Regions from separate parts of the Lysinibacillus sp. FSL P4-0201 genome, predicted to be linked through region 2. Evidence: riboswitches for the same ligand, from Rfam matches in the RefSeq annotation. Region 2 holds a riboswitch; the other holds the start of a gene.
The links. A riboswitch is a leader RNA that binds a small molecule or an ion and turns the genes downstream of it on or off. The one in region 2 is predicted to bind FMN.
Positions count from the first base shown of each region.

Region 1: it holds a riboswitch for FMN, as region 2 does, so the genes downstream of both, ribE (riboflavin synthase) here and MKY76_RS06410 (ECF transporter S component) in region 2, are expected to answer to the same signal.

Region 1 is NZ_CP151995.1:1,604,136-1,616,167, reverse strand. Features, by position in the region: gene MKY76_RS07885 (copper amine oxidase N-terminal domain-containing protein) at 353-3,451, shown strand; gene MKY76_RS07880 (GNAT family N-acetyltransferase) at 3,603-4,448, opposite strand; gene MKY76_RS07875 (histidine phosphatase family protein) at 4,462-5,010, opposite strand; gene MKY76_RS07870 (GHKL domain-containing protein) at 5,110-6,417, opposite strand; gene MKY76_RS07865 (spore germination protein) at 6,739-8,178, opposite strand; gene ribE (6,7-dimethyl-8-ribityllumazine synthase) at 8,317-8,799, opposite strand; partial or broken gene ribB (3,4-dihydroxy-2-butanone-4-phosphate synthase) at 8,818-9,444, opposite strand; gene ribE (riboflavin synthase) at 9,469-10,107, opposite strand; FMN riboswitch at 10,307-10,432, opposite strand; FMN riboswitch at 10,549-10,674, opposite strand; gene MKY76_RS07845 (YibE/F family protein) at 10,895-12,019, shown strand; gene MKY76_RS07840 (YibE/F family protein) at 12,016-12,032, shown strand, end outside.
Region 2 is NZ_CP151995.1:1,331,667-1,343,698, reverse strand. Features, by position in the region: gene MKY76_RS06435 (response regulator) at 288-1,421, shown strand; gene MKY76_RS06430 (ATP-binding protein) at 1,428-1,847, shown strand; gene MKY76_RS06425 (methyl-accepting chemotaxis protein) at 1,875-3,572, shown strand; gene MKY76_RS06420 (STAS domain-containing protein) at 3,611-3,997, shown strand; gene MKY76_RS06415 (sodium-dependent transporter) at 4,569-5,915, opposite strand; gene MKY76_RS06410 (ECF transporter S component) at 6,135-6,722, opposite strand; FMN riboswitch at 6,940-7,125, opposite strand; gene MKY76_RS06405 (hypothetical protein) at 7,270-8,556, opposite strand; gene sigX (RNA polymerase sigma factor SigX) at 8,553-9,107, opposite strand; gene MKY76_RS06395 (ATP-binding protein) at 9,165-10,940, opposite strand; gene MKY76_RS06390 (response regulator transcription factor) at 10,933-11,649, opposite strand; gene ccsB (c-type cytochrome biogenesis protein CcsB) at 11,764-12,032, opposite strand, start outside.

The sequences.
Region 1 (12,032 bases), 270 kb from region 2:
TTTCCATTAGTTTGGTGAAAGTGTACAAAAAATATGTCATAAAAAATTTAGTTGGTAATATACATACAGTCGTGCAGTTATTTTAAGAAAATTGCACTTCCCGTAAATTGTAACACTTCAATTTAACCTGCTTTATTCAATTCTCCTACGTCGAATAGTGTGAGGTTATCCACTCAAAATTCCCTTACTCTTTTCAATCATCTTGTAAGGAAAGTAAGCCAGAATAAGTATCAAAACTGCATGATGGTTAAATTTTCTTCAAAAGGTAAAAGGGTGAAACTTTTAGGATGCTCATACGTTAAATTAGATGTCATGCTAAGTCATTCAAATGGCATGAAGAAGGGTGGAATTTATGAAAAAAATATGGACTTTACTTTTTGCTGTGATACTTATTGTACCGTTAGTATTGCAGCCGGCAACCGCACAAGCGGCAAAAGCCATCACAATTAATGTGGATGGGGTGCAATTAAAAACCGATCAGCCACCAGCGATGATTCAAGGACGTGTTATGCTACCACTTAGAGCGATCTTTGAAGCATTGAATGCAAGCGTAAACTGGGACCAAAAGACTCAAACAGTCACAGGGATAAAAGGTGATACAACGGTAGTTCTCAAGATTAAATCGAAGACAGCTACTATTAATAACCAGACAGTAACGCTTGATGTACCAGCACAGGTATTAAAAGGTAGAACAATGGTACCAGTACGCTTCGTCAGTGAAGCACTTGGGCAGGATGTTGATTGGAACTCGGAAAAACAGCAAGTATCTATTAAATCTGACACTCCAAGTAATATCAGTATTGCTCCAGCGAGCAATGTGTCAGTTCGAGATGTGAATGATCAGGGAGATGGGCGTGATCTTGAGGTTAGCTTCTCTAAATCGTCTACAGAATCATATGTAGATCATTATCGGGTTATGGTTGTGAAGGCTTCTAAAAGTTTTAATTTGTCATCAGCTCTTAAAGTCTCCTCTTCTAATTATTCGGTGGTATCGACTTCAAATGCGAATCGTGCCGTAACTTTATCGCAAAACTCGCGAGATGTGGACGGAGACTACATAAAAAATGATCAGTCTTATGTGGTTTATATACTTGCCATTGGTAAAGGTTCTTATTCTAGCGTATTATCAACTTCTTCTCCGAAGATTACTCTAACAAACATGTCTACTGTTACCGCAGTAACAAATGTGAAGATTAGCGATATTAACGATTTTGGCGATGGACGTGATGTCTCAGTTAGCTTTACTCGTCCACAAAATGATAGCAATACTTCCAATTACCGTGTGTTTATAGTAAAGACCAAGGATGCTAACAATTTTAGTCTTACCACTGCGAATAATTTATCCAGCAATTATTATACAACAGTGGACAAATCAGGAAGCAACGGCAGTACGTTGATAGCAACTCTGTCTTCCTCAACACGAGATACTTCAGGTGACTTTATAAAGAATAACGAATCCTACACAGCGTTCGTTATGTCTGTAAGTAATACGAATTCTGGCATGAATAAACTCTCGCCTGCTTCATTAGCAGTAACGCTTACTGTATCTACTCCAACTATTACACAAGTAGATGATGTTAATGATTTTGGCGATGGACGCGATTTGAGAGTTAGCTTCAACAAAGTGTCTGACGAATCTAATGTTAACTCTTACCGAATTTTTGTTGTAAGAGCTAACAACTATACGAACTTTACATTGACAAAAGCCAACAGTTTACCTAGCACTTATTACACACAAGTGAACAAAACAGGCAGCAATATTACTCAGGTGCTCTCTGCAGGGGCAAAAGATACTGACGGTTATGCCATTCAAAATGGCGTTAGCTATCGTGTATTTATTATGGCAGTAACTAATAACTCTGCAAATAATGTGCTTTCTTCAGCCTCCAATATGATTTCGCTGCTTAGCAACAATGTGGGTGCAGTGTCGAATATCATTGCCAGCGATGTGAGCGATTATGGTAACGGTCGTGACCTCTTTGTGTCATTCAATAAAGCTGTTGATGAGGCACCTATTAATCACTATCGAATTATGGTGGTACCAACAGCAAATTACAATAATTTTAGTCTGACGGATGCTAATAGCGTATCCAGCAGCAATTACACAACTGTTAATAAATCTGGGAAATACACATATGAGCAAGCGTTATCTGAAAATACTCGGGATGTGCGCGGAAATACTATTAAAGAAGGTACGAACTACCGTATCTATGTACTGACTGTTGCCAATGGAAATACATTAGGAAACAATGCGCTAACTGCCGCAACGTCTACAGTTACACTAACTAAGAACTTCACTGTGCAAGCTGTAACTAATTTGAATGTTGCAGATATCGATGATAAAGGGGATGGCCGTGATGTGCAAGTAACATTCACGAAGCCTACAGATGAATCGAATGTTAATCATTATCGGATTTTAATGGTACCAACTGCATATTACAGTAGCTTTAATCTTTCACAAGCCAATAGTAGCTCTTATTACATCACAGAAAGCAAAGGTGGAAATTTAGCAGCAAATAGAACATTGGATGGGATTAGGGATGTACGAGGTAATTTTATTACAGAAGGAACTAGCTATCGCGTCTATGTACTGACTGTTGCAAATGGTAACTCTTTAAATGCCTACGCTCTATCCTCTCCTTCACCTGTGATTACAATTAGTAAAAGCAAAGCTGTTCAGGCAGTAAGCAATATTAATGTTAGCGATGTTGGTGATTATGGAGATGGTCGAGATCTACAGATTTCGTTTACAAAACCTTCTGATGAATCAAATATAGATAGTTACCGTATTCTAGTTGTGCCCGCATCAAAGGCAAATGACTTTGATCTGAATACAGCTATTAGAGCAACTAATTATACAGGTTGGAGTAAAGGCCAGTATAGTGTGAAATTGGGGGCTAATAGTAGAGATACAGACGGAAGACTTATAACGAATGGCCAAGAATATCGCGTATACATCTTGTCTGTAGGTGGTGGAAATTCTAAGGAAATGTATAGCTTATCCTACCCATCTTCCTACATTGCTTTGGAAGACCTTTCAGCCCCTGGATCAGTGGAGAAAGTAACACTCAGTCTTCAGGGCGACGGATATAAATATAACAATATAAACATTAGCTTTGATGTCAAAAATGGTCAAAGCGTAACGGAGTATAGAGTGTTTATGTTACCTAAGGATAAAGCAGATAGTTTCAAATTGGAGGATGCTATTAGCAATCCAAATAGCACCAGAATTTATCCGAATAATCTCTCTAACGTCAGCCAAGCGCTAAGCATACCAGTAGATGCATTCGGTAATCAACTTGATTCATCTACAGAATATGTTGCTAAGGTTCTGACTTTGGCGAAAGGAACTTCTTCGCTATCGAACACATCCAATAATTCGGTGCAACTCAAGAAATCTCCTGATAATAACAATAATGAGGCACCCCAAGACCCTCAAATTAATCAATAGGTCAATTATTTTTTCATAGCTGGGACTCCTTATGGCGCTTCATGTACCATAAGGAGCCCTTGTTGTTTTGTAATTACTTTTCCCTCTGCTTTTTACATACGTCGCTCTATTTCCACTCTTTATTGATTTGTATACTGAACGACAGCCTGGCTTATAGTTGCTTTGTCATCTGTACCTGCTCTGTTGTCACCTTTAATCCATGCTTTAACAAATAGCTCGTTGCTGGATTGCTCGCTAAGAAATTCACTGTCGTCAAATGGACTTTATGTGTTGTAATACTTGCTAAAAACTGTGTTATTAACTCTACATTACTTTCCTCTAGTATTACCATTTGATAAAGTAGAATACGCTCCACCTCACCATATTCATTCCACAATGTTTTGTATAGCATATAGCCAAGTGGTTCATGGTTATCATTATAAAACACCTTTGCTTCCCCATGCTTCACGCTCTGCCAGTTACACTGCCAAGGAACATTTTCCCGATAGAAAGATAGATGTGCTAGCTGCTCTGGGCGAATGGTCGCTATATGAAGGGCTACTGTAGATGTTACCTTTGCTTCATACTCGCCGCTTAAAAATAATAATTGATTGGCAACCACATAGCCATATTTTTCATACAAGGCAATGGCTACCTGATTTTCCTTAATGGCTTCTAACGTACCCAATTCTACATTTTCTCGCTTATAGATAGCTAGGGTTTCCTCCATTAATAGGCGCGAGACACCCTTACCACGATATGCTGGAGAAATACCAGTCCCACCATTCCAAGCTGTTTTTTGGCCATCGATGGTACGAAAGCCATTCATCACAATGGCAATCGGTTCCTCTTGATCAAAAACGACAATAGAATGCTCAGGAGATAACCCCTCCCCCACTAGTCGCTGTAAAAACATTTCTGCTGTCATATTAATTTCAATAAAATAACCTTCAAAGCCTTTGTTCCATGCTTTCAATACTTCATCTAATGTACATTGTGCAACTGTGTTAATCTTCATACAATCCCTCTTTTCAAATGGAATCTAATGCTGCTAGATTTTCTAAGGTTAGTTTTCTCACAATCTCATAACCATGTCCTTGACCTTTAGGTTTTATGACAACCGTCCCCATATTCGAAATGATGCCCAGCCCCGCATTTCTTGGAAAGCTATGCCCAATGATTATGTTGTTTATGCCCTCGGGTGGGATGATTTCCAGCATCGATGTAGAAATCGTTAATATACTGCTTTGCACTACAGTAGGAAGATTGCCACCTAACATAAAGATTTCAAACAAGAAGGGGTCAATTTGGAGATTGCTGTTGGGAAATGCCAAACGTGCTGTTTCAATGGTCCGACAAAAAGGACTGGTAGTGATGGTGGAAAGGATGGGAATTTGCCAATAGCGTAGCATTTGACCATAATAAATTGCCTCCCTACGACCTTGATCGGATAAATTCCGTTGATTTTGACAACTTTGAAATGTACCATATGCTTGATCTACACCAATAGTTGCTGTTCCGTGTCTTGCATATAAAGTTAGCCCACCTTTTCTCAATAACGCTAGGAGACCCTTTTCCATTTTCTTCATCTCCTTCATCATATCACTTTCTACTTTGTAATGTATGTGCTGTACATAGAAAAAAGCTCCCCACAACTTTTTGTAGGAAGCTTTTTTCTGTTATTTTATTGGAATTCTGACAATAGCAGTCGTTTCTAAATGTTTTGATGAATCAATTGAAATATGACCATTATATTTAGTGACAATTTCTTTGACAATAAATAAACCTTGTCCTCTTAGTCTACCATTCTCATGTTTTTTCGTTGAAAATCCTTGTTTGAATATGTGATCGGGATTCGCAATATTTGGCCCAGTATTGGTAATTTTAAATTCATACTGAGATTCATCTGCTGTACAGCAAATCTTAATCTTACGTTGTTCCTCAGGTAATTCAACAGCAGCATCAATCGCATTATCAATTAAATTGGATAGAATCTTGATTAAATCTGTCGTTTTAATCTTATTAAAGTCATTTTGAGAAAGCGTAAAATCCATATCAATATGATGATTTTGAGCCGTTAATTTCTTCGTTTGCAATAAGATGGACAAACCTGGATGATCAATATTTAATTTTAATGACTTGATCGCCTGAACTTCTTTTGATAGTGAGGATAAATATTGTCTCGCCTGATCTGTTTTTTCTAATTGTAATAAACCATGTAACACTTGGATATGGTTCGTAAAATCATGACGTAGGGACGACACCGAAGTAATCAATGTTTTGATTTCTGCTAGATATGTGTCCTCTGTAGCACCAACTTCCTTCGCTACCTCTTTTTGATACCATCTTTGTAAAAATAAAAAAGAACCGATGACAATTAAAATAAGTACACCATTAAAAATAAAATTAAATAGGTTGTCTTCAATGACTTTACCCTTAATACCATTTAGCGTATCTGCACTAATGTCAATGCCTAAATACCCGATAATTGTTCCATTATCATCTTTGATGGGTGCACCAACAGATAAATAAGACCCATGTTCAGAATCATGAATTACCTCTGTAACATAGGTTTCACCATTATAGGCCTTTTCAACATGCTTTGCAGGAACAGTACAAACCACGCCAATACCGAAGCCCTCTTTCATTTCTTTTGGCATCCCTGTAATCATGGCTATAGATACTTCAGGATTATCCACCTTTAAGGTGTAAACAAATAGTGCACCTAATTTTATCCTTGCATCGTTTAAATAATTTCTTACTTTCCAATAATAATCATTTTCCTGTGGATTATTTAAAAATTGCTGATAGGCATCCGTATCTATGGATGCAGCAATAGAATGGGCTGCCTCTAAGCTTTGATTGGCAATCGACTCTTCAACGGTCTTTTTTATTTTTACATAGGATGTAAAGATGTTTAAACTTGTAAACAAACATAATAAAATCGTTGATAGAATTAATATTAGTTTTATTTTTCTATTTTTCATAAAAAACGGTACTTCCTCATCTATAAATATTCTAGAATATTATTATATTATAATTAACTCTATTTTTTGTTTGTAAAGCAAACATTGCTTGTATATCCTACATAAATTAAAACACAAAATCAATTTTTATTTTATTCATACCCAAAATTACACACTGTAACAAATAGTTTAATAATCCTTGACAAGAAAGTAAACTAAAAAGAAAAGTAATAACTTTTTATGTCTCATTTCCTATTTAAATGGAAAATTGAAAAAACCACTAAAGCAAAGGTATCAAAAAAAGATCAGGTATCGACAATACCTGATCTCATCACAATATGCTTATTTTTTTCTTGAAGTCCGCGTTTGATCTTGCGGCTTTAGAAAGGTAGGTCGTTTACTATAGCCCTTTGGAGATAGTCGCAATAGGGACTTACGTATATTGCCCTTTTCAAAATCGGCACTAAAGTTTACGTATGGCACTCCCAAGACTCTCATATTCGCAGTGTATAAAAGGATGAAAAACACGGATATAAAAAAACCAAATAATCCAAAAAACGCCGAAGCCATAATAATGATTAATCGAAAAATACTCATAGCCGTCACAAAGGATTGATTGACCAATGTAAATGCAGCGATACTAGAAATGGCAATCACAACTATCATTGAGGGGCTTGTAACACCTGCTTTAATCGCTGCATCCCCAATAATTAGTCCCCCTACCACACTAACTGAGCCACTGATTGCACTAGGAAGGCGCAAGTTAGCCTCTCGAAACAATTCAAACATAAATAGCATCATTAAAATTTCTAGAATGGTTGGAAAGGGCAATCCTGACCTCGATTCTACAACCGTAGCAAGTAGAAGAAACGGAAGCTGCTCTTGATGATAAGTCGTCAATGCAAGCCAAAAACCTGGCAGTAGCATACTTATTAATATACCGACAATTCTGAGTAATCGTTCCATCGAGCTAACAATGAGTGGGTACTCATTATCCTCTGCCGATTTAAAGAGCAACATAATATTTGTAGGTGTAATTATGGCATAGGACACACCATCAATCATTAAGAGTATTCTTCCTCTAATTAAGGCCTGCATAGCAAAATCAGGTCTTCCTGTATAATCATGTCTTGGAAGAATTGTCGCTGTCTTTTCAATTTTTTCCATTAATAAGTCGCCATTGATAACAATATCCGTGTCAATTTTTTGTAATTGAAGTCGAATTTGTTCCAGCATATTTAAATTCACAATGTCTTCCATATATAGTATGGCTACGGTTGTTTTAGAACGCTTACCAATTTCTAATGTCTCTACACTAAAAGAATTAGTCGGTAATCGTTTTCTTAATAAAGCAATATTAATAAAAACATCTTCAATAAAGTCATCTCTAGGTCCCTTTACTACTAGTTCTAATGTTGTTTCCCCAGGCTCTCGATTGGGTCTTTTTGAAATATCACTAGAATAAAGTAATTGATTTTCTTCAAAATACAGTAAAACATGGCCTTTATAGACCCTAGTTATCGCATCCTCTTTCGATAAAATCTTTTGTAAATAGGGAATGTGTAAATGCTGTTCAATTTCTTCCTCTAGCATGTCCTCAGTGACATTGCATAACAAAGATTGAACACGTTGAACAACCACAGTTTGAAGTATTTGCTCATTGACCATTGCATCACAAGTTATCAAATGTACTGTATATTGCTGAAAATTATATTGTTGGAAAATCACATCAGCAGAGCGTTGAAATAGTGATTTCAACATTTTCAAATTAATTTGTTCCATTGATGAAATACTTCTCATCTCCTACTGAGCCAGCTCAAGATTAGTACATTTATGAAAACAATCACCTTCAATAAATACACTTAAGCATATTTTTCCCATGGTTGTTCAAAATATTCAAAGAAACAAATGTTGTGAAGACTATTCAAATTGTCCTGATCCAATCATTTTCTTTAGATTTGCCATCTCAATTGCAGACATTGCCGCATCATAGCCTTTATTACCAGATTTTGTTCCTGCACGTTCAATTGCCTGTTCAATATTTTCAGTAGTAACAATTCCAAAAATAACAGGTACATTCGTTGACAATGACACATTGGCAATGCCTTTTGCTGATTCATTACAAACATAGTCATAGTGTGTTGTAGAGCCACGAATAACAGTACCTAAACCAATAATAGCATCATATTTCTTTGTTTCTGCCAGTTGTTTTGCTATAAAAGGAACTTCAAAAGCCCCTGGCACCCATGCAACATCAATAGATGCAGAATCAACCCCATGACGAGTTAAACCATCCATTGCCCCATCCAATAATTTGCTAGTAATAAACTCATTAAAACGACCCACTACTACTGCAATTTTCAAATCCGTTCCAATTAATTGTGCTTCAAATGTTTGACCCATTGTTCCTTCTCCTTTTTACATAGAAATTTTAGTTTTATTAGTGGATAATTGTTTACGATAAGCAACCAATGCTTCTATCGAGATCATTTTTAAGCCATGATGTGCAGCGTAATTTGTTAGTTCTTCAAACCGAAGCATATGCCCATCATCACCCATAATTTCGCAAATAACACCTGCAGGTACGCTATGACAAAGCTTCGCTAGGTCAATAGTGGCCTCCGTGTGCCCTCTCCGTTCCAGCACGCCTTGCTCTTTCGCAATCAACGGAAAAATATGGCCTGGTCGACGAAAATCAGTTGGCTTAGCTTGCTTTTCTATCATTCTTTGTATCGTTAGCGCACGCTCAAAGGCGCTAATCCCTGTCGTTGTTTCTACATGATCGATACTTACCGTAAATGCGGTTTGATGGTTATCTGTATTGTGCTGAACCATTGGATATAAATCTAGCTTTTGTGCAAGCTGCTGCGAAATCGGCGTACAAATTAAACCTCTACCATTGGTTGCCATAAAGTTGATTGTTGCTGGTGTGATGAATTCAGCGAGTGCCAGAAGATCTCCTTCATTTTCTCGATCCTCATCATCAACCACCACAATCATATTGCCCTGCCTTAAATCCTCTATGGCTTCTTCAATTGAATGTAGCACGATGATCAACTCCTATTCTGTGATTTAAAAACCATGTTGTGCTAAATAATCTCTTGTAATAGCTGGCGTTGTTTGCCCCTTTTTTAATTGCCCTATAATGTATTTTCCAACTAAATCGGTTTCGATATTAACGATTGCTCCAACCCTCTTCATACCTAAAACGGTTTCTTTGTAAGTATGAGGAATAAGTGAAATTGTGACACTATTGGCTTCAACATGAAAAAGGGTTAAGCTTGTGCCATCAATTGTTATGGAACCCTTTGGAATACAAAAGTTGGTTAGCTCCTCTGACATTTCGATATCAATATAAACGGCGTTTGCTACTGGACGTTTTCGCAAAATTTTGCCGACTCCATCAACATGACCAGCAACAAAATGGCCACCAAATCGTCCATTAGCAGGCATGGCACGCTCCAAATTAACAGAATCGCCTATTGCCAGCTGCTGTAGATTTGTTGCTTTGACTGTTTCAGGCATAACATCCATCGTAAGCTGCTGTTGTGTGAAATTTGTCACTGTTAAACAAACTCCATTGACCGCTATACTGTCACCAAGCTTGACATCCTCCGTTATCTTAGCTGATTGAACCGTAATTTCCATACTGTCCCGATCGCTTTGCACGGCTTTTATGATACCAATATCCTCTACAAGTCCTGTAAACATTCCATCACCTACTCTACTTTATTAGCACTTCTATCCTTTACTTTTAAAGTTGATCCACCTGTTTTTGTGCCTTATCCTTCTCCCTTCTCTCGTTAGCAATAAAAAATAAAAACCCCTTTACATCAAAGGGGTTTTGGGAGTATAAGACATCAACAAATAAGCCTATTTGAAAACAATTTTTTCATAGACCGTCATCTCATTCGTTCTTCTCCCATCCAGACTATCACTGTCGGTTTTGGATTTGCACCAAATCAGCTTGCGCTCACGGACTTTGAATTGCTTCATCACCGCCGATTGGGAATTTCACCCTACCCCGAAGAACATCTTCTATTCGATTGTAGCTAAATAAAAAAACTTCCCACAAGATGATTGGGAAGTTTTGTAATAAATGCATAGTCAAATAAACCTTCTAAATTAGTATCAATTTAAAAAGTTCGCATTTTTACCCTTCTCCCATCCAGACTGTAACTGTCGGTTTTGGATTTGCACCAAATCAGCTTGCGCTCACGGACTTTGAATTGCTTCATCACCGCCGATCGGGAATTTCACCCTACCCCGAAGAATATTTTTATTTAGCTAGTCTTACGATAACACTATTTTATTATATTATCCATCCTTCTTTTTAAATTTTTTTCGAAGCATAAATTTTAAACAGCTCTGACTCGACTTGAAAAATGTAAAAGATATTATTAAAATGATGACATTTAACCTGTTTATGGAACTTCTTAATCAAAAAAACGTTCCTTTACAAGTGACTATTCAGTCTAGCAGTTTGGAGGTCATTTACTTGACATTTTTTAAAAATATACCTTTTAAACAAGCTATTTTCTATGCCCTATTAGCACTCTGTTGTGGGGTTTCGATCGTTTTCGTACATCATAACGAACAATTTTATGATCGACCGATAGCGGAAATAACGCAAGTGGATGTAACAGCATCAGAACCCATGACAGATATGTATGAAAATGAGGATTTTTTGTTTACACAGGAGATTATGGCCATTATCAAAAATGGTCAGCATAAGGGGCAATCCATTCATTTGACGAATGACTATTCTTCGTCTGGTGCTTTTGATCAAGAATACCATGTAGGCAATGAAATCTTTGTCACGCTAGATGATCGCAAAACACAATCTGTTTTAACAGGAACCATTCTCGATTTAAAACGAGATCAAACCATGGTAATGATTGCATGGATTTTTATTTTTGCCCTACTTATTGTAGGTAAAAGACAAGGCTTATTTTCTATCATTAGTTTGAGTGTCAATGCTGTGATTTTATCATTCGCATTAGATCTTTATGTGAAGCATGGGGGCGTAAGCCTGTTATTAGTCAGCGGCATTTGCGCCCTGCTATTTACGATTATTTCGCTACTACTTATTAGTGGATTGCATACAAAAACATATGTAGCCATCGTGTCCACACTTTTAGGCACTGTTATAGCGCTTATCATAAGCTCTATTGTAATGTGGTTGACAGGTGAAAATGGTCTTCGTTATGAAGAAATGCAATTTTTAACACGTCCCTATCGTACCGTCTTTATGGCAGGTTTATTTATTGGCTCACTTGGGGCAGTAATGGATGTTTCTATTACAATGGCTTCCTCGATTTTTGCTTTATACGAGCAAGATCCTACAATCTCTGTCAAGGCTCTGAAATCTTCGGGACATGAAATCGGTAAAGATATTATGGGTACCATTACAAGTATCTTATTCTTTGCCTACCTTTGCGGCTCCATACCTATGATTATTCTCTATTTAAAAAATTCTTCCACATTAGGGCTTACATTGTCCTTAAATCTTTCTTTAGAATTAGCCCGTGCCTTAGCAGGGGGTATTGGTGTTGTCCTTACGATTCCTATCAGTCAGTATACCGCTATATTTTTCATCAATCGAAAGAGGGTTCAAGGATGAATGTTGTCGTCTT
Region 2 (12,032 bases):
TACTTCCCCATGCATTAATTGTAGATATATCAAGAACATCGTTAAAAAGATAACCCGTGAACCCTATCCAAGAACCAAGATGTCAAAAATCCTATTGATTAAGTTTTACTTTATATCACAAAAGCCTTGTATAATGCGATATTTATTGGTAAATTTATAGCAAATTAGAATTTTAATTTATTCATATTATCAGTAAATACGGAGTATATAATTATGGTTAGAAATCATTATGTTGGCTTCCAGGAAATATTTAGTTATAGATACATAAGGCGGTGAATTAAGTAGGCATGTCAGTATTAATTATTGGCAGCGTAAGTAATGATGTGCTACGTCTGCAAAAGTATTTTCATCGTATCAGCATCCCCAATATTTATTGCTTTTCAACAACGGAAGCAGCAATGAACTATTTAGTAGATTCAGCTTTGAAAGATGAGCTGGAATTAATCGTACTTGACACGAAAATGACACTCAGCAATTGCGAGGAAATTTGTCAGCACATTCATGTACTTAAAAATTGGATAGATGTCCCTATCCTACTATCAACTACCTACGAAAAAAACATAACAATTGATAGGGTTTTTGAAGCAGGCATTTTCGACTTTATTTTAAAGCCGTTTGATTTTACTCACTTTAAGACTCGAATTCAAGTAGCCTTAAAATATCAGAGGGAAGCCAAACTTCGAAAGCAGCAAGAAAGTATGATTCAAAAAGATTTATTTATTGCAAAAAAATTCCAAAAGAATGCACTATCTCCTCCATTAAATCTTGAGCAAATACAGGTTGATGGTCTTTATGTAACATCCAATACACTAGGAGGTGACATGTACTGCTGGTTTAAGATTAATGACCATTTAACCGCCATTCTTCTGTATGATGCAATGGGGCATGGCATAGCTGCATCACTCGTTACTATGTCCATCAGATCATTATTAAAAGGAATGATTACTAAATTAATTGATCCTGTAGCCGTAATCCAAGAACTTAACCGCCAAATTTACGAGCTATTTTCTGATGAGGATATGGACCGTTTTTTAATGACAGCAATCTACATACTTCTAGATACAAAAAACGGCACTTTGCACTATGTGAATGCGGCTCACCCTTCTGGTTTTTTATTTGGAAAATTTGGAGAAACAGTCTTCCTCCCAGCGAATACGCCTATCCTCGGACTATTCCCTACTATTCAAATAAATAAAAAAACAATACCTTTATCAGGCTGGCATCGTATTATTCTTTATACGGATGGATTATTAACATTGAACGAGCAAAACTCAATTGATATGGACTTTTTCTACGCCTATGCTTCACAGGATAACAGCTATGCACTACAAAAGTTTTCTCAAAAGTACAATTTATTTGATAATGATTACAGCGATGACATCACAGTCGTTTCAATAACAATTACATTAAAGGGTAGGTGATTGAAGATGGAATTCACACTCAATGTAAATCCTGATACACAAGCTATAGCCTTTATTGATCAAGTAATGGAGAATTATACAGAGTTATATAATCTACCTTATAAACGAGAGTTAAGATTTGTTGTTCATGAACTAGTCATCAATGCTGTAGAGGCTATGGGAAAAATTAATACACCCGCTCAAAAGGAGATTCAAATACAAGTAACTCAATCAAACGAAGAGATAAAAATAACAGTCACTGATGAAGCAAAAGGCATTGACGAAAAGGACTGGGACAAAGTTCTTCAATTCGATTTAGACAAATTTAATTATGCTGATCGTGGACGCGGTTTATTTTTTGTCAAAAATATGGTCGACCATATTTGGTTCGAAAATATTTCTGAAACAAAATTTTTAGTTGGTATTTCCAAAAAGATTCATCTATAAAGTAAACGTAAAATTGGGGGCATTTTAATGAAGTTATCTATACGAAAGAAAATGAATCTGCTTATATTTGGTTGTATTATTTTACTTACTTCCCTTTTAGCAGGAGTCAATTTTTTTGTTGCCAAGAACAATCTATTAGAAAGTGCTGATACAAAGCTTTTATCAGATATACAGTTGAGCTATGAATATTTAGACGCTAAATATCCTGGTGAATGGTCCATTAAAAACAACCAACTCTATAAGGGCGATATCAATATGGTAGAAAACTTTGAGGTAGCTGATAAAGTTGGAGAACTCACAAATGGGAATGCTGTATCCATCTTTCAAAACGATACGCGTATAAGTACCAATATAGTGGATAATGGTGAACGCGCTTTAAATACAAAGGTTTCTGACGAGGTTGCTACTGTTGTACTAGGAGAAAAAAAGCGCTTCATCGGTTCTGCCAATGTCTTAGGAAGTTTGCATCAAGCAGCCTATGATCCGATTGTAAATAGTCAAGGCGAGGTTATCGGTGTATGGGCAACCGCTGTCCCTACCGCTCCTTATATAAGCATTGCCACAAAATCAGCACTGGAGAATGTAGCGATTTCCTTAGTGATCGCCATTGTAATGATCGGAGGAATTAGTTGGTTCTTACAAAAGCAAATTGTTAATCCTATTAACATTCTAAGTACCAATGCCAAGGAACTAGCAGAACTAAATTTAAATGTTAAACTGTTAAACCCTAAAGGCAAAGATGAAATCGCTGAATTAGCACGCGCATTTAGTAGTATGAAAAATCATTTAACAGAGACGATAAAGATTGTGGCTGGTAGTGCACATCAAATTGCCAAGTCATCACACACTTTGGCAGAATCATCACATCAAACAAGTGAAGCATCTAATCAGATCGCACTAACAATGAATGAAATCGCCGTTGGTACTACCACTCAATCTGATCAGGCTGAACGAATAGTTTCAATGATGCAAAAAACGCTTGAGGAAGTATCAAAGAGCTTACAAAAGGCTGAAATCACTTTAAATAGCGCTATCGAATCCACTCATATCGCACGTAAAGGAGAAGAAGCCATCAATGAAGCGATTATGCATCTAAGTGATGTTACGAAAACAGTGTCTTATGCAACAGATTCTATCCAAAAATTAGGCAAGCGCTCTGAAGAAATTGGTGGTATTATTACCGTTATCACTGGCATCGCAGAACAAACGAATCTGTTAGCACTCAATGCGGCCATCGAGGCAGCACGAGCAGGTGATCAAGGGAAAGGTTTTGCTGTCGTTGCATCAGAGGTTCGTCAATTAGCTGAACAGTCAAGTTTAGCAGCTGGACAAATTACTAATCTTATTAATGATATCCAAGCGGAAACATCTGTGACAGTACGAACAATGGAAAGTAATTTACTAGCTGTCGAGGAGCAAGTAACGATCATCAATAAAGGCGGAAGTGCCTTAAAAGAAATCGTGGAGAAGGTTGTCGAAACTGAAGAAGGTGTCGAACAAATGAAAGTGGCATTTACACATGTTAACGACAACTCCCTAGATGTGCAACAAGCCATTCAAGATATTTCTCGCATCATCGAGGACGCTGCAGCAGCTACAGAAGAGATTGCGGCAACCTCAGAGGAGCAATATGCGACTGTTGCCGAAATTACACAAAGCTCAGATGAGTTATCATCAATTGCTGATAAATTACAAAATGAAGTGAATAAATTTAAGTTTGAATAAATCCCCAAACAAGAAAAGAAAAATGGAGGCGCTATAGGATGAATCAGAAGAAAATTGCAATGAATATTGACACAAAGGCTGATTATATTGTGATTGCGTTTACAGGCGATTTAGAATACGGGATGATTGAAGAAATAAAGTCAGAGCTGCAAACACTTAGCTTAGACACAAAACACGGATACATTATCGATATGCAAAGAGTAACAAATATTGATAGTACTGGATTCGGGATGATCGTTAATTTTGCTAAGAAGGTGTCTGTAAAAGATAAGAAAATCGCCATTATTGTCGTCGATGATTTCATTCGCAACTTATTCGCTATTTCACAGGTTGATAAAGTATTCCCTATTGCCGAAAGTGAAGAACAAGCAAGGAAGATTATTAAAGAAGATTGGCTAGGTGAGCTATCACTTAACGATTATTAATCTCTATAATCATAATAAAAGGTGTATTCCTATTAGACGGAATACACCTTTTTATGTTGTTAAAAAAGAAGATGTCAACGGTAGAAATAGTAACTTTGCAAGGCGAGAGGTTGATTTCCGTTCCGCCAGCGTCCTTTCCAGGGGGGCGTCCGATGAGCCGCTAAATCCCATAGGAGTGACGCTATCAACCATTCTACAAAGTGTCTTTACCTCATAGTAGCATAGTGATCAAATCACCCATTATCTGGATTCTTAGAGGGGATAGGCTCTTATTTTCAATGCGGTGAAGTGCTGAGTGACAACACCTCTTCATAAAGAGTAATGAACTCCTTTACTTTATTTGAAAACCTTTGCTAAAAAGATTGAGATTTTTTGGGTTGGTGTGGAAGGCTTCTTGACTCCCGTGGGATAGCGAGACAGGTGAGCCCCTACACGTAGGAAGCTGCTGGCACTCGCCTAAAGGAAAGCAAGTAGCCTTGCAACAGAAATCCATTTCTACACCTTTCTATTGGCTGTTTTGTTTTTAACACTAAGAGAAGGTATTTTTCCTATGGCGGAATATACCTTTTCTTTAATATTGCAGTAGCATATTAACAAACACAACTAGAATGATAATCGGTACAACAACTAGCATTAACATACGATATGTCGAATAATAGCCTTGTCCCATTTGACTACCCGTTAGCAATTCTCTCTTCACAAATTCTTTATCCACTACATAGGCAATAAAAATAGCAATGAATAAATTCCCTAGCGGAAGCATGATATTCGACACTAAAAAATCGGTTGCATCAAAGATACTTTTCTCAAAAATCATTATATCCGATAAAACACTCGAAGAAAGTGCTGCTGGAATAGCTGCAATAAATACGACTATACCAAGTAAAAGCGTCCACATCGGACGGGATTTCTGACTATGCTCCATAAATGCCGCTACGATAATCTCATATAAACTAAATGATGACGTTAATGTAGCAAATAAAAATAGCAATAAAAACATGGCTAAAAACACTTCACCAAATGGCATTTGACTAAATGCTGTTGGTAGCACCATAAATAGCAAGCCTGGACCCGCTGCTGGCTCTAAATCAAAGGCGAACACAACAGGGAAAATCGCTAAACCTGCTAAAAATGAAACAAGCACAGTTAACAGCACTACAGAACCCGCTGAATTCGGAAGACTGACATCTTTTTTTAGATAAGAGCTATATGTAACTAGACAAGAAAAGCCTACTGCTAACCCAAAGAACGATTGCCCTAGGGCTTCTAATAATGCCTTACCCGTAATATTCGAGAAATCAGGCCATAAGAAGAATTTTACCCCTTCCATTGCCCCATCTAATGTAACTGCACGCACAACAAGGACAATGAACATTATGAAAAGTAACGGCATCATCCATTTATTGGCCTTTTCAATCCCATTTTGTACACCTAATGAAATCACAAGTACGTTGGCTAATGTAAACAACACTAGACCAACTAGCGTAATCCAAGGCGTGCCTATAATTTTTCCAAATAATTCAGTTGGATCTACTGCTGGATCAATTACCGCGCCAGCTACACCTAGCCCGCTATAAATAAAGATCCAACCTCCAACTACGCTATAAAAAGTTAATAATAAAAAACAGCCTAGCACGCCCATTCGACCAATCCAAGCCCAGCCTGGCTTAGTTGGAGCAATTTTTTTATACGCTGTTACAGCCTCGGATTGTGTACCACGTCCTAAAACATACTCGGACAATAACATCGGTAGTCCTATTAACAAGGTAAATAATACAAAGATAAGGAAAAATGCTCCTCCACCACTTTGTCCTGTTACATAGGGAAGTTTCCAAATTGCCCCTAGTCCGATCGCCGCACCAGCTGATGCTAAAATAAAACCTAATTTACTAGACCATTGTCCTTTTTTTCCACTCATCTCTTCAAACTCCTCAAACATTCTAAACTCTTCTCTATTTTACATGAAAATATAGCTTTCGACTAGGTTATAATTATAAAGTACTAGTTAGCTTTTTTACCCCATTACTTTTTTCTATATTTATCCGTTAGTTTTGCCTTTCTATTCTTCACACTTTTCCCTATCCATCATTCCTTCCAACAAAAAACCTCAGGTATGTTCACCCGAGGTTAGTAAAAATTATTTTGTTATATAGATAGAACGCTGGCGGTCGATCCACTTGCGCATAGTTGTAAATAAAAACGCCATAATAGCCGTTAATAAAATACCTTTCACAATGTTAAATGGTAAAATCCCAGCGATAATCATTTTATAAAGTGAGTCACCTACAACAGGTTCCATTCCTAAGAAGTATGTGTACATCGGTAAAAATACTGCGTAGTTTAAAATACTCATCCCTACTGCCATTACGACTGTTCCTGTCGCTAAACCTCCAACAAGACCAGCAATTGTTTTAAAGCGATTAAAAATAAGGCTTACAGGCAAAATAAATAAAATACCTGTTGCAAAGTTGGCAATATGACCTACTGGTACACCTGTTGGCGTTCCAGAGAAAATCCAATCCAATACATTTTTAAATAATTCTACTAAAATACCAGCTACAGGCCCCATTGTGATGGCTGCTATTAATGCAGGCATATCACTAAAGTCGACTTCCAAGAATGCTGGGAATGGTGGAATTGGGAAATTAAAAAGCATTAATAAAAACGAAATACTGCTCAGCATGCCAATCGTAATAAACGATTGAAGTTTAACATTTTTCTTCATAGAAAACTCTCTCCTCTTTGCTGATTCAATCTCGCAAGAAGAAAGGTGACGATCTTTCAATTGTTAGCACGAAAAAACCCTTATGCATAAAGAGCACAAGGGAGAAAGGCATGACGAATAGGCGTCAATTTAAACTATTTTTGAGCACTGTTTAAAAAGCCATACAAAAAAAGCGCTCGGTCATAGTTTATTTCATAACAATGAATGACGATCGTACCTCCATCTTCTCCCATCCAGACTTTAACTGTCGGCCTCGGAATCACACCAAGTCAGCCATGCAAATAAATTTGCACAGGTCGCGGGCTGAAGAGCGAAGCATAAACCATTCGAGTTAATGGAAACATTAACGGTTCACCACTCTATTACCGCCGGTCGGGATTTTCACCCTGCCCCGAAGATGAATCATATTATTTTATACTACAACCTTACTATAATTAATTATTAAGAAAAAGTAAATAGTTCTGCTTAAAAAATTCCGATTAGATTTGTAAGTATTGTAAAAATGGAGCATTCCATGTTACAGGAATGCTCCATTTTTTGATTTTGACTAAGGCATATATTGTTTATTTGGCCCCACAGGCTTTGGCAAATACGTTTTTAAATCGAATCCTTCCCAGCTTTCTTGGACCACATTATCCAAGCGTAATTGTTGGTCAAAGCTAGCAGCAGTTAACATCATAGCTTCAATTAATTGGGTAGCGCGAATTGGCTCCATCGATGCTAAATCTAAGGGAATATCGAATGTTACGACTACACCTTCGGCTTCCTCTTTCACGGTATATGTTACGTTTTCAGGAACGACTGTTACATAAACATCATCATTTTTGTTTTTCATTAGTGTAAGCGCCTCTGTAACATTAGCAAATGTTTGACGGAAATCTGGTGACAGGTATTCTGCCCCACTACCATCTTGGTATAAATAATAATTAAAATGCTTGGCGTTTGTTAATGACATAGCTTGACTTGGCTCACCCTCCTGAGAAAACTCATAAGGTGTGCCATCTTCATTTTGAATCTCAACTTCCGTATATTCAGAATCCGAGAAGGTATCCTCTAAAGTCCCTTTGTACTCATTAACGGTAGCTGATGCAACATCATAGTCATTGTCCTTTGGTAATACGTGGACAAGCTTGTCTTCCTTCTCCTTCAGTTCACCTTTAAAAGGATGATAATCCGTAAACCCTTTGGCTTCTTCATCTATTTGAGGAGCATATTTTTCATACATCTGTAGGGTAGAAGGCTTTTCTGTTCCAAAATCAGTTGCTACACGCTCATTTGGTATCACATATGTCATTGGAACACTTTCTGCATCGCGTCCTGCCAAACCAATACGGAAAACGACAGCATCTTTCACATCTTCCTCATAGACAGACGACCGTAAAGATAACATACGCTCATGCTCCGATACAATACTGGATTGAAGTGCCTCATCCTGGGTAGCTGCCTCTTTAGCAGAACGATCTTCCTGTAACGTAGAGTAATTAGCCGTTTCTGGCGTACTAGCTAGATCTTTTTGGCTAGCGTCATTATTCATGAACATGAAGCCAACGAGTACCGTTATCGCGAAAACTGCTGCTACACTCGTAAAAATCGGCATTTTTCGGAACTTAAATCGTGATGGTCGTTCATCTTGAATCAAAGATTTACTTGCTTGTTGTGCTTCTTCATTCTCTATAGGTTGTTGTATCGCTTCTTGTAGGTGACTATTATCCTGCAAGCGAGCATCTGCCATTAACCGATTTAATATTTCTTCTTTTGAACGGCGGTCAGAAAGCTTAGGGGCATTGTTCAAGACATGTTCAAGCTGTTCATCATCAAATGGCTTATGTGTCATTGCCGTTTCGCCTCCTGTTCTCTAATCGGCTGTAGCTGTTGCCTTAAAAATTTAATGGCTCGATGCTGGGTCGTTTTTACCTTAGCTTCTGTCCAATCTAGTATTTGCGCTGTTTCTGCAATCGATAAATCTTGAAAATAGCGCATAATAATGACCATTTTTTGGTCGCCTGTACAGTTTTCAAGTGCTGATTCTACCTGCATAAATTCATCACTGGCCTGTAGCATATCTTCCGGTGATGGCGTGGTTGAATGGAGCTGTTCCGTTTCCCAGTCAAAGAAATCATGTGAATGCTTTTGACGTACAGCTTGCTTTCTAAAATGATCAATTGCTACATTTTTAGCAATAGCAAATAGCCAAGTTTTCTCACTACTATTGCCTGCAAATTGATCGTATGAGCGCAACACTCGTACATAAACTTCATGTGCTAAATCTTCGGCAAGTGTACGGTTTTTTACTAAATATATTAAAAACTGAAACACGTCTTGGTGATATGCATCGTATAGTCGATGGAACACGGAGTCATTCAAAGCACTCCACCCCCGTTCTATAATATTTGTCGTCTTACATTCATAGAAGTTACAGCCAATTAATAGCAATACTTGTTATTAATCGAACGGTAAATAAAACGTGAAGGTCGTACCCTCTTTCAACACACTGTCTACCATAATATTACCTGAGTGTGCCTTCACAATATTTCTAGCAATGGCTAAGCCGAGACCAGTTCCACCCTTGGAACGAGTACGTGCTTTATCTGCTTTATAAAAACGTTCAAAGACATAGGGTAAGTCCTCTTGAGGAATGCCATGTCCTGTATCTTGAACAGATATTTTAGCAAATGTCGGCTCCTGCTCTACTTTTACAGTCACAGACCCTTCATCTGTATGTCTCAGGGCATTGTCAACTAAATTTGTAAGCACTTGTTCAATGCGATCCTCATCTATATTAATCATGGCCTCGTCATTAAATTCACTCTCAAACAGCAGACGAACGTGCTTTTCTTTTGCTACCTGTGCAAATTTTTGTGTAATACGTTCGAAAGTAGAATTAATTGGTAATTCATCTTTATAAAGCGTCATATGCCCTGATTCCATACGTGCCAAATCTAATAAATCTGTCACAAGGCGACCCATTCGCTTCGATTCATCATAAATAATTTTGGTAATCTCATTTCGCTCTTCCTGATCCTGAATAAAATCGTCATCCATTAATGCTTCTGAGTAACCTTGAAGCATGGCAATCGGTGTCCGAAGCTCATGAGAGACATTCGCAATAAAATCCGATCTTAGTTTTTCTAAGCGATGCTGTTCAGTCATATCACGAATAACAGCGACAGCACCACGTATCATTTCCCCACTATAAAGAGGACTAATGGTAAATGTATAATAGCTGCCATCCATTTCAATTTCCTCTTCTAGTTTATCCTCAAACATCAGTACATGATCAAGCATATGATACAGCTCTGGCGGAATAGGTTTTGCACTTTGTGAGCCTTTGTTGACAAACCACTTTTGCATTAGACGTTCAGCTGGTGGATTACTTAATAATATTGTACGATCCCGATTAAACGTAATCACTGCATCTGTCATAGATGTCAAAATATTAGAAAGCTGTTCGTTTTCTTGGTTGATAACCTCTAAATTATGCTTTAATTGACGGCCCATTTGGTTGAAGGCAACGGCAAGCTGACCAATTTCGTCATTTTGGGTAGTAGGCATTTTCGCTTCAAAATTCCCTTTTGCAATTTCAAAAGCTAATTCACGCATTTTTCTTAATGGCGAAGTTATACGTGAAGAAAGGAAGAATGCGAAGAATGTCGTCAGCACAAATGCTATGAAGGCTGCTAAAAAGACAATTTTCGTAGTTTCCTTAGACGTTTTATGTAGCGCATCTGGGCTTTGGTAGATGAAGACAGCTCCATGTACTGCATTTTCAACATTTAGGGGAAAACCAAGTACGACATAAGATTCCATCTTTTCTTGATCAGTTGAAGAAGGCATCATCATTTCTTTAATAATCGGCTCATCTGATTGAAACACTTCATGAAAAGATTTATTGGCTAATATAGTATCTTGTATTTCTTTTTTGTTGACACCCTCTTGCATCGCAAAGGACACTTCAACATGACTGATAGCGATCAATGCATTGGTCCCTGTAGGTAAAATATCTTTTAATAATTCAGAGGTAGATTCGGCTGTTTCATTGTCATCTACTATACTAGCTACCGTTGCTGCTGTTTGTCGCAATGAAATTTCTGCTTGCTGCATATGGTAATTTTGAAGAAATTCAAGCATTAATACCGTGAAAACAAATAATACAAATGAAACGAGAAGCAATATGGTTACCCATAGCTTCCCGACAACACTATTCCATATTCTATTCATTGACAACCTCAAATTTGTATCCAACGCCCCAAACCGTCACAATCATTTTAGCAGCGTTTTCAGAAACTCGGTTGAGCTTTTCACGTAAACGTTTTACATGTGTGTCTACTGTGCGTAAATCACCAAAGAAGTCATAATGCCATACCTCTTTTAGTAGTTGTTCACGGTCAAATACTTTGTCTGGCGATTTCGCTAAAAAGTACAGCAATTCATACTCTTTCGGTGTTAAATTAACCTCAATGCCTTCTGCAGTCACACGATGTGCATCATGGTCAATCATTAAGTGTTGGAACACCACTAAATCTTTTGAAGAAGATGCATTAGTCGTTGGTGAGAAAGCCTGTGAACGACGTAAAATAGCCTTCACACGTAACACAACCTCACGAGGACTAAATGGTTTTACGATATAGTCATCTGCACCAAGCTCAAAGCCTTGTACACGGTTCGCTTCTTCGCCTTTGGCAGTTAATAAAATAATTGGTGTTGCTGCGCGCTCTCGAATTTCTGCACACACTTCTAGCCCATCTTTTTCAGGCATCATAATATCAAGTAAAATACAGTGATACTCTTTTTCTAAAGATTTCTCGATCGCTTGTTCTCCATTTTCGGCCTCGTCAACAAGGTATCCTTCTCGCTCAAGATACATTTTTAATAAGCGGCGAATACGATCCTCGTCATCTACTACTAATACTGAAATATTTTCTGACACTTTCACGATCCCTCTCTTCCATCTTTCTCTAACTTCTATTGTACATGGTGTGACACATATTGAAAAGAAAAGAAAGCCTCTTCGCTACAGCGAAAAGGCTTGTTGCTTCACAGGTTACGCGTAGGAGTGTAAACCTGCAAGAATTAAGTTAACAGCAATTAGGTTGAATAAAATAATCCCAAAACCAATTAGTGCTAACCAAGCAGATTTTCGACCTTCCCAGCCTTTTGATAGACGTAAATGCAGGAATGCTGCATAGAATAACCATGTAATAAGAGCCCATACTTCTTTTGGATCCCAACCCCAGAAACGACTCCAAGCAATTTGTGCCCAAATCATCGCAAAGATTAAAGCACCAAGGGAGAATACAGGGAAACCAATCA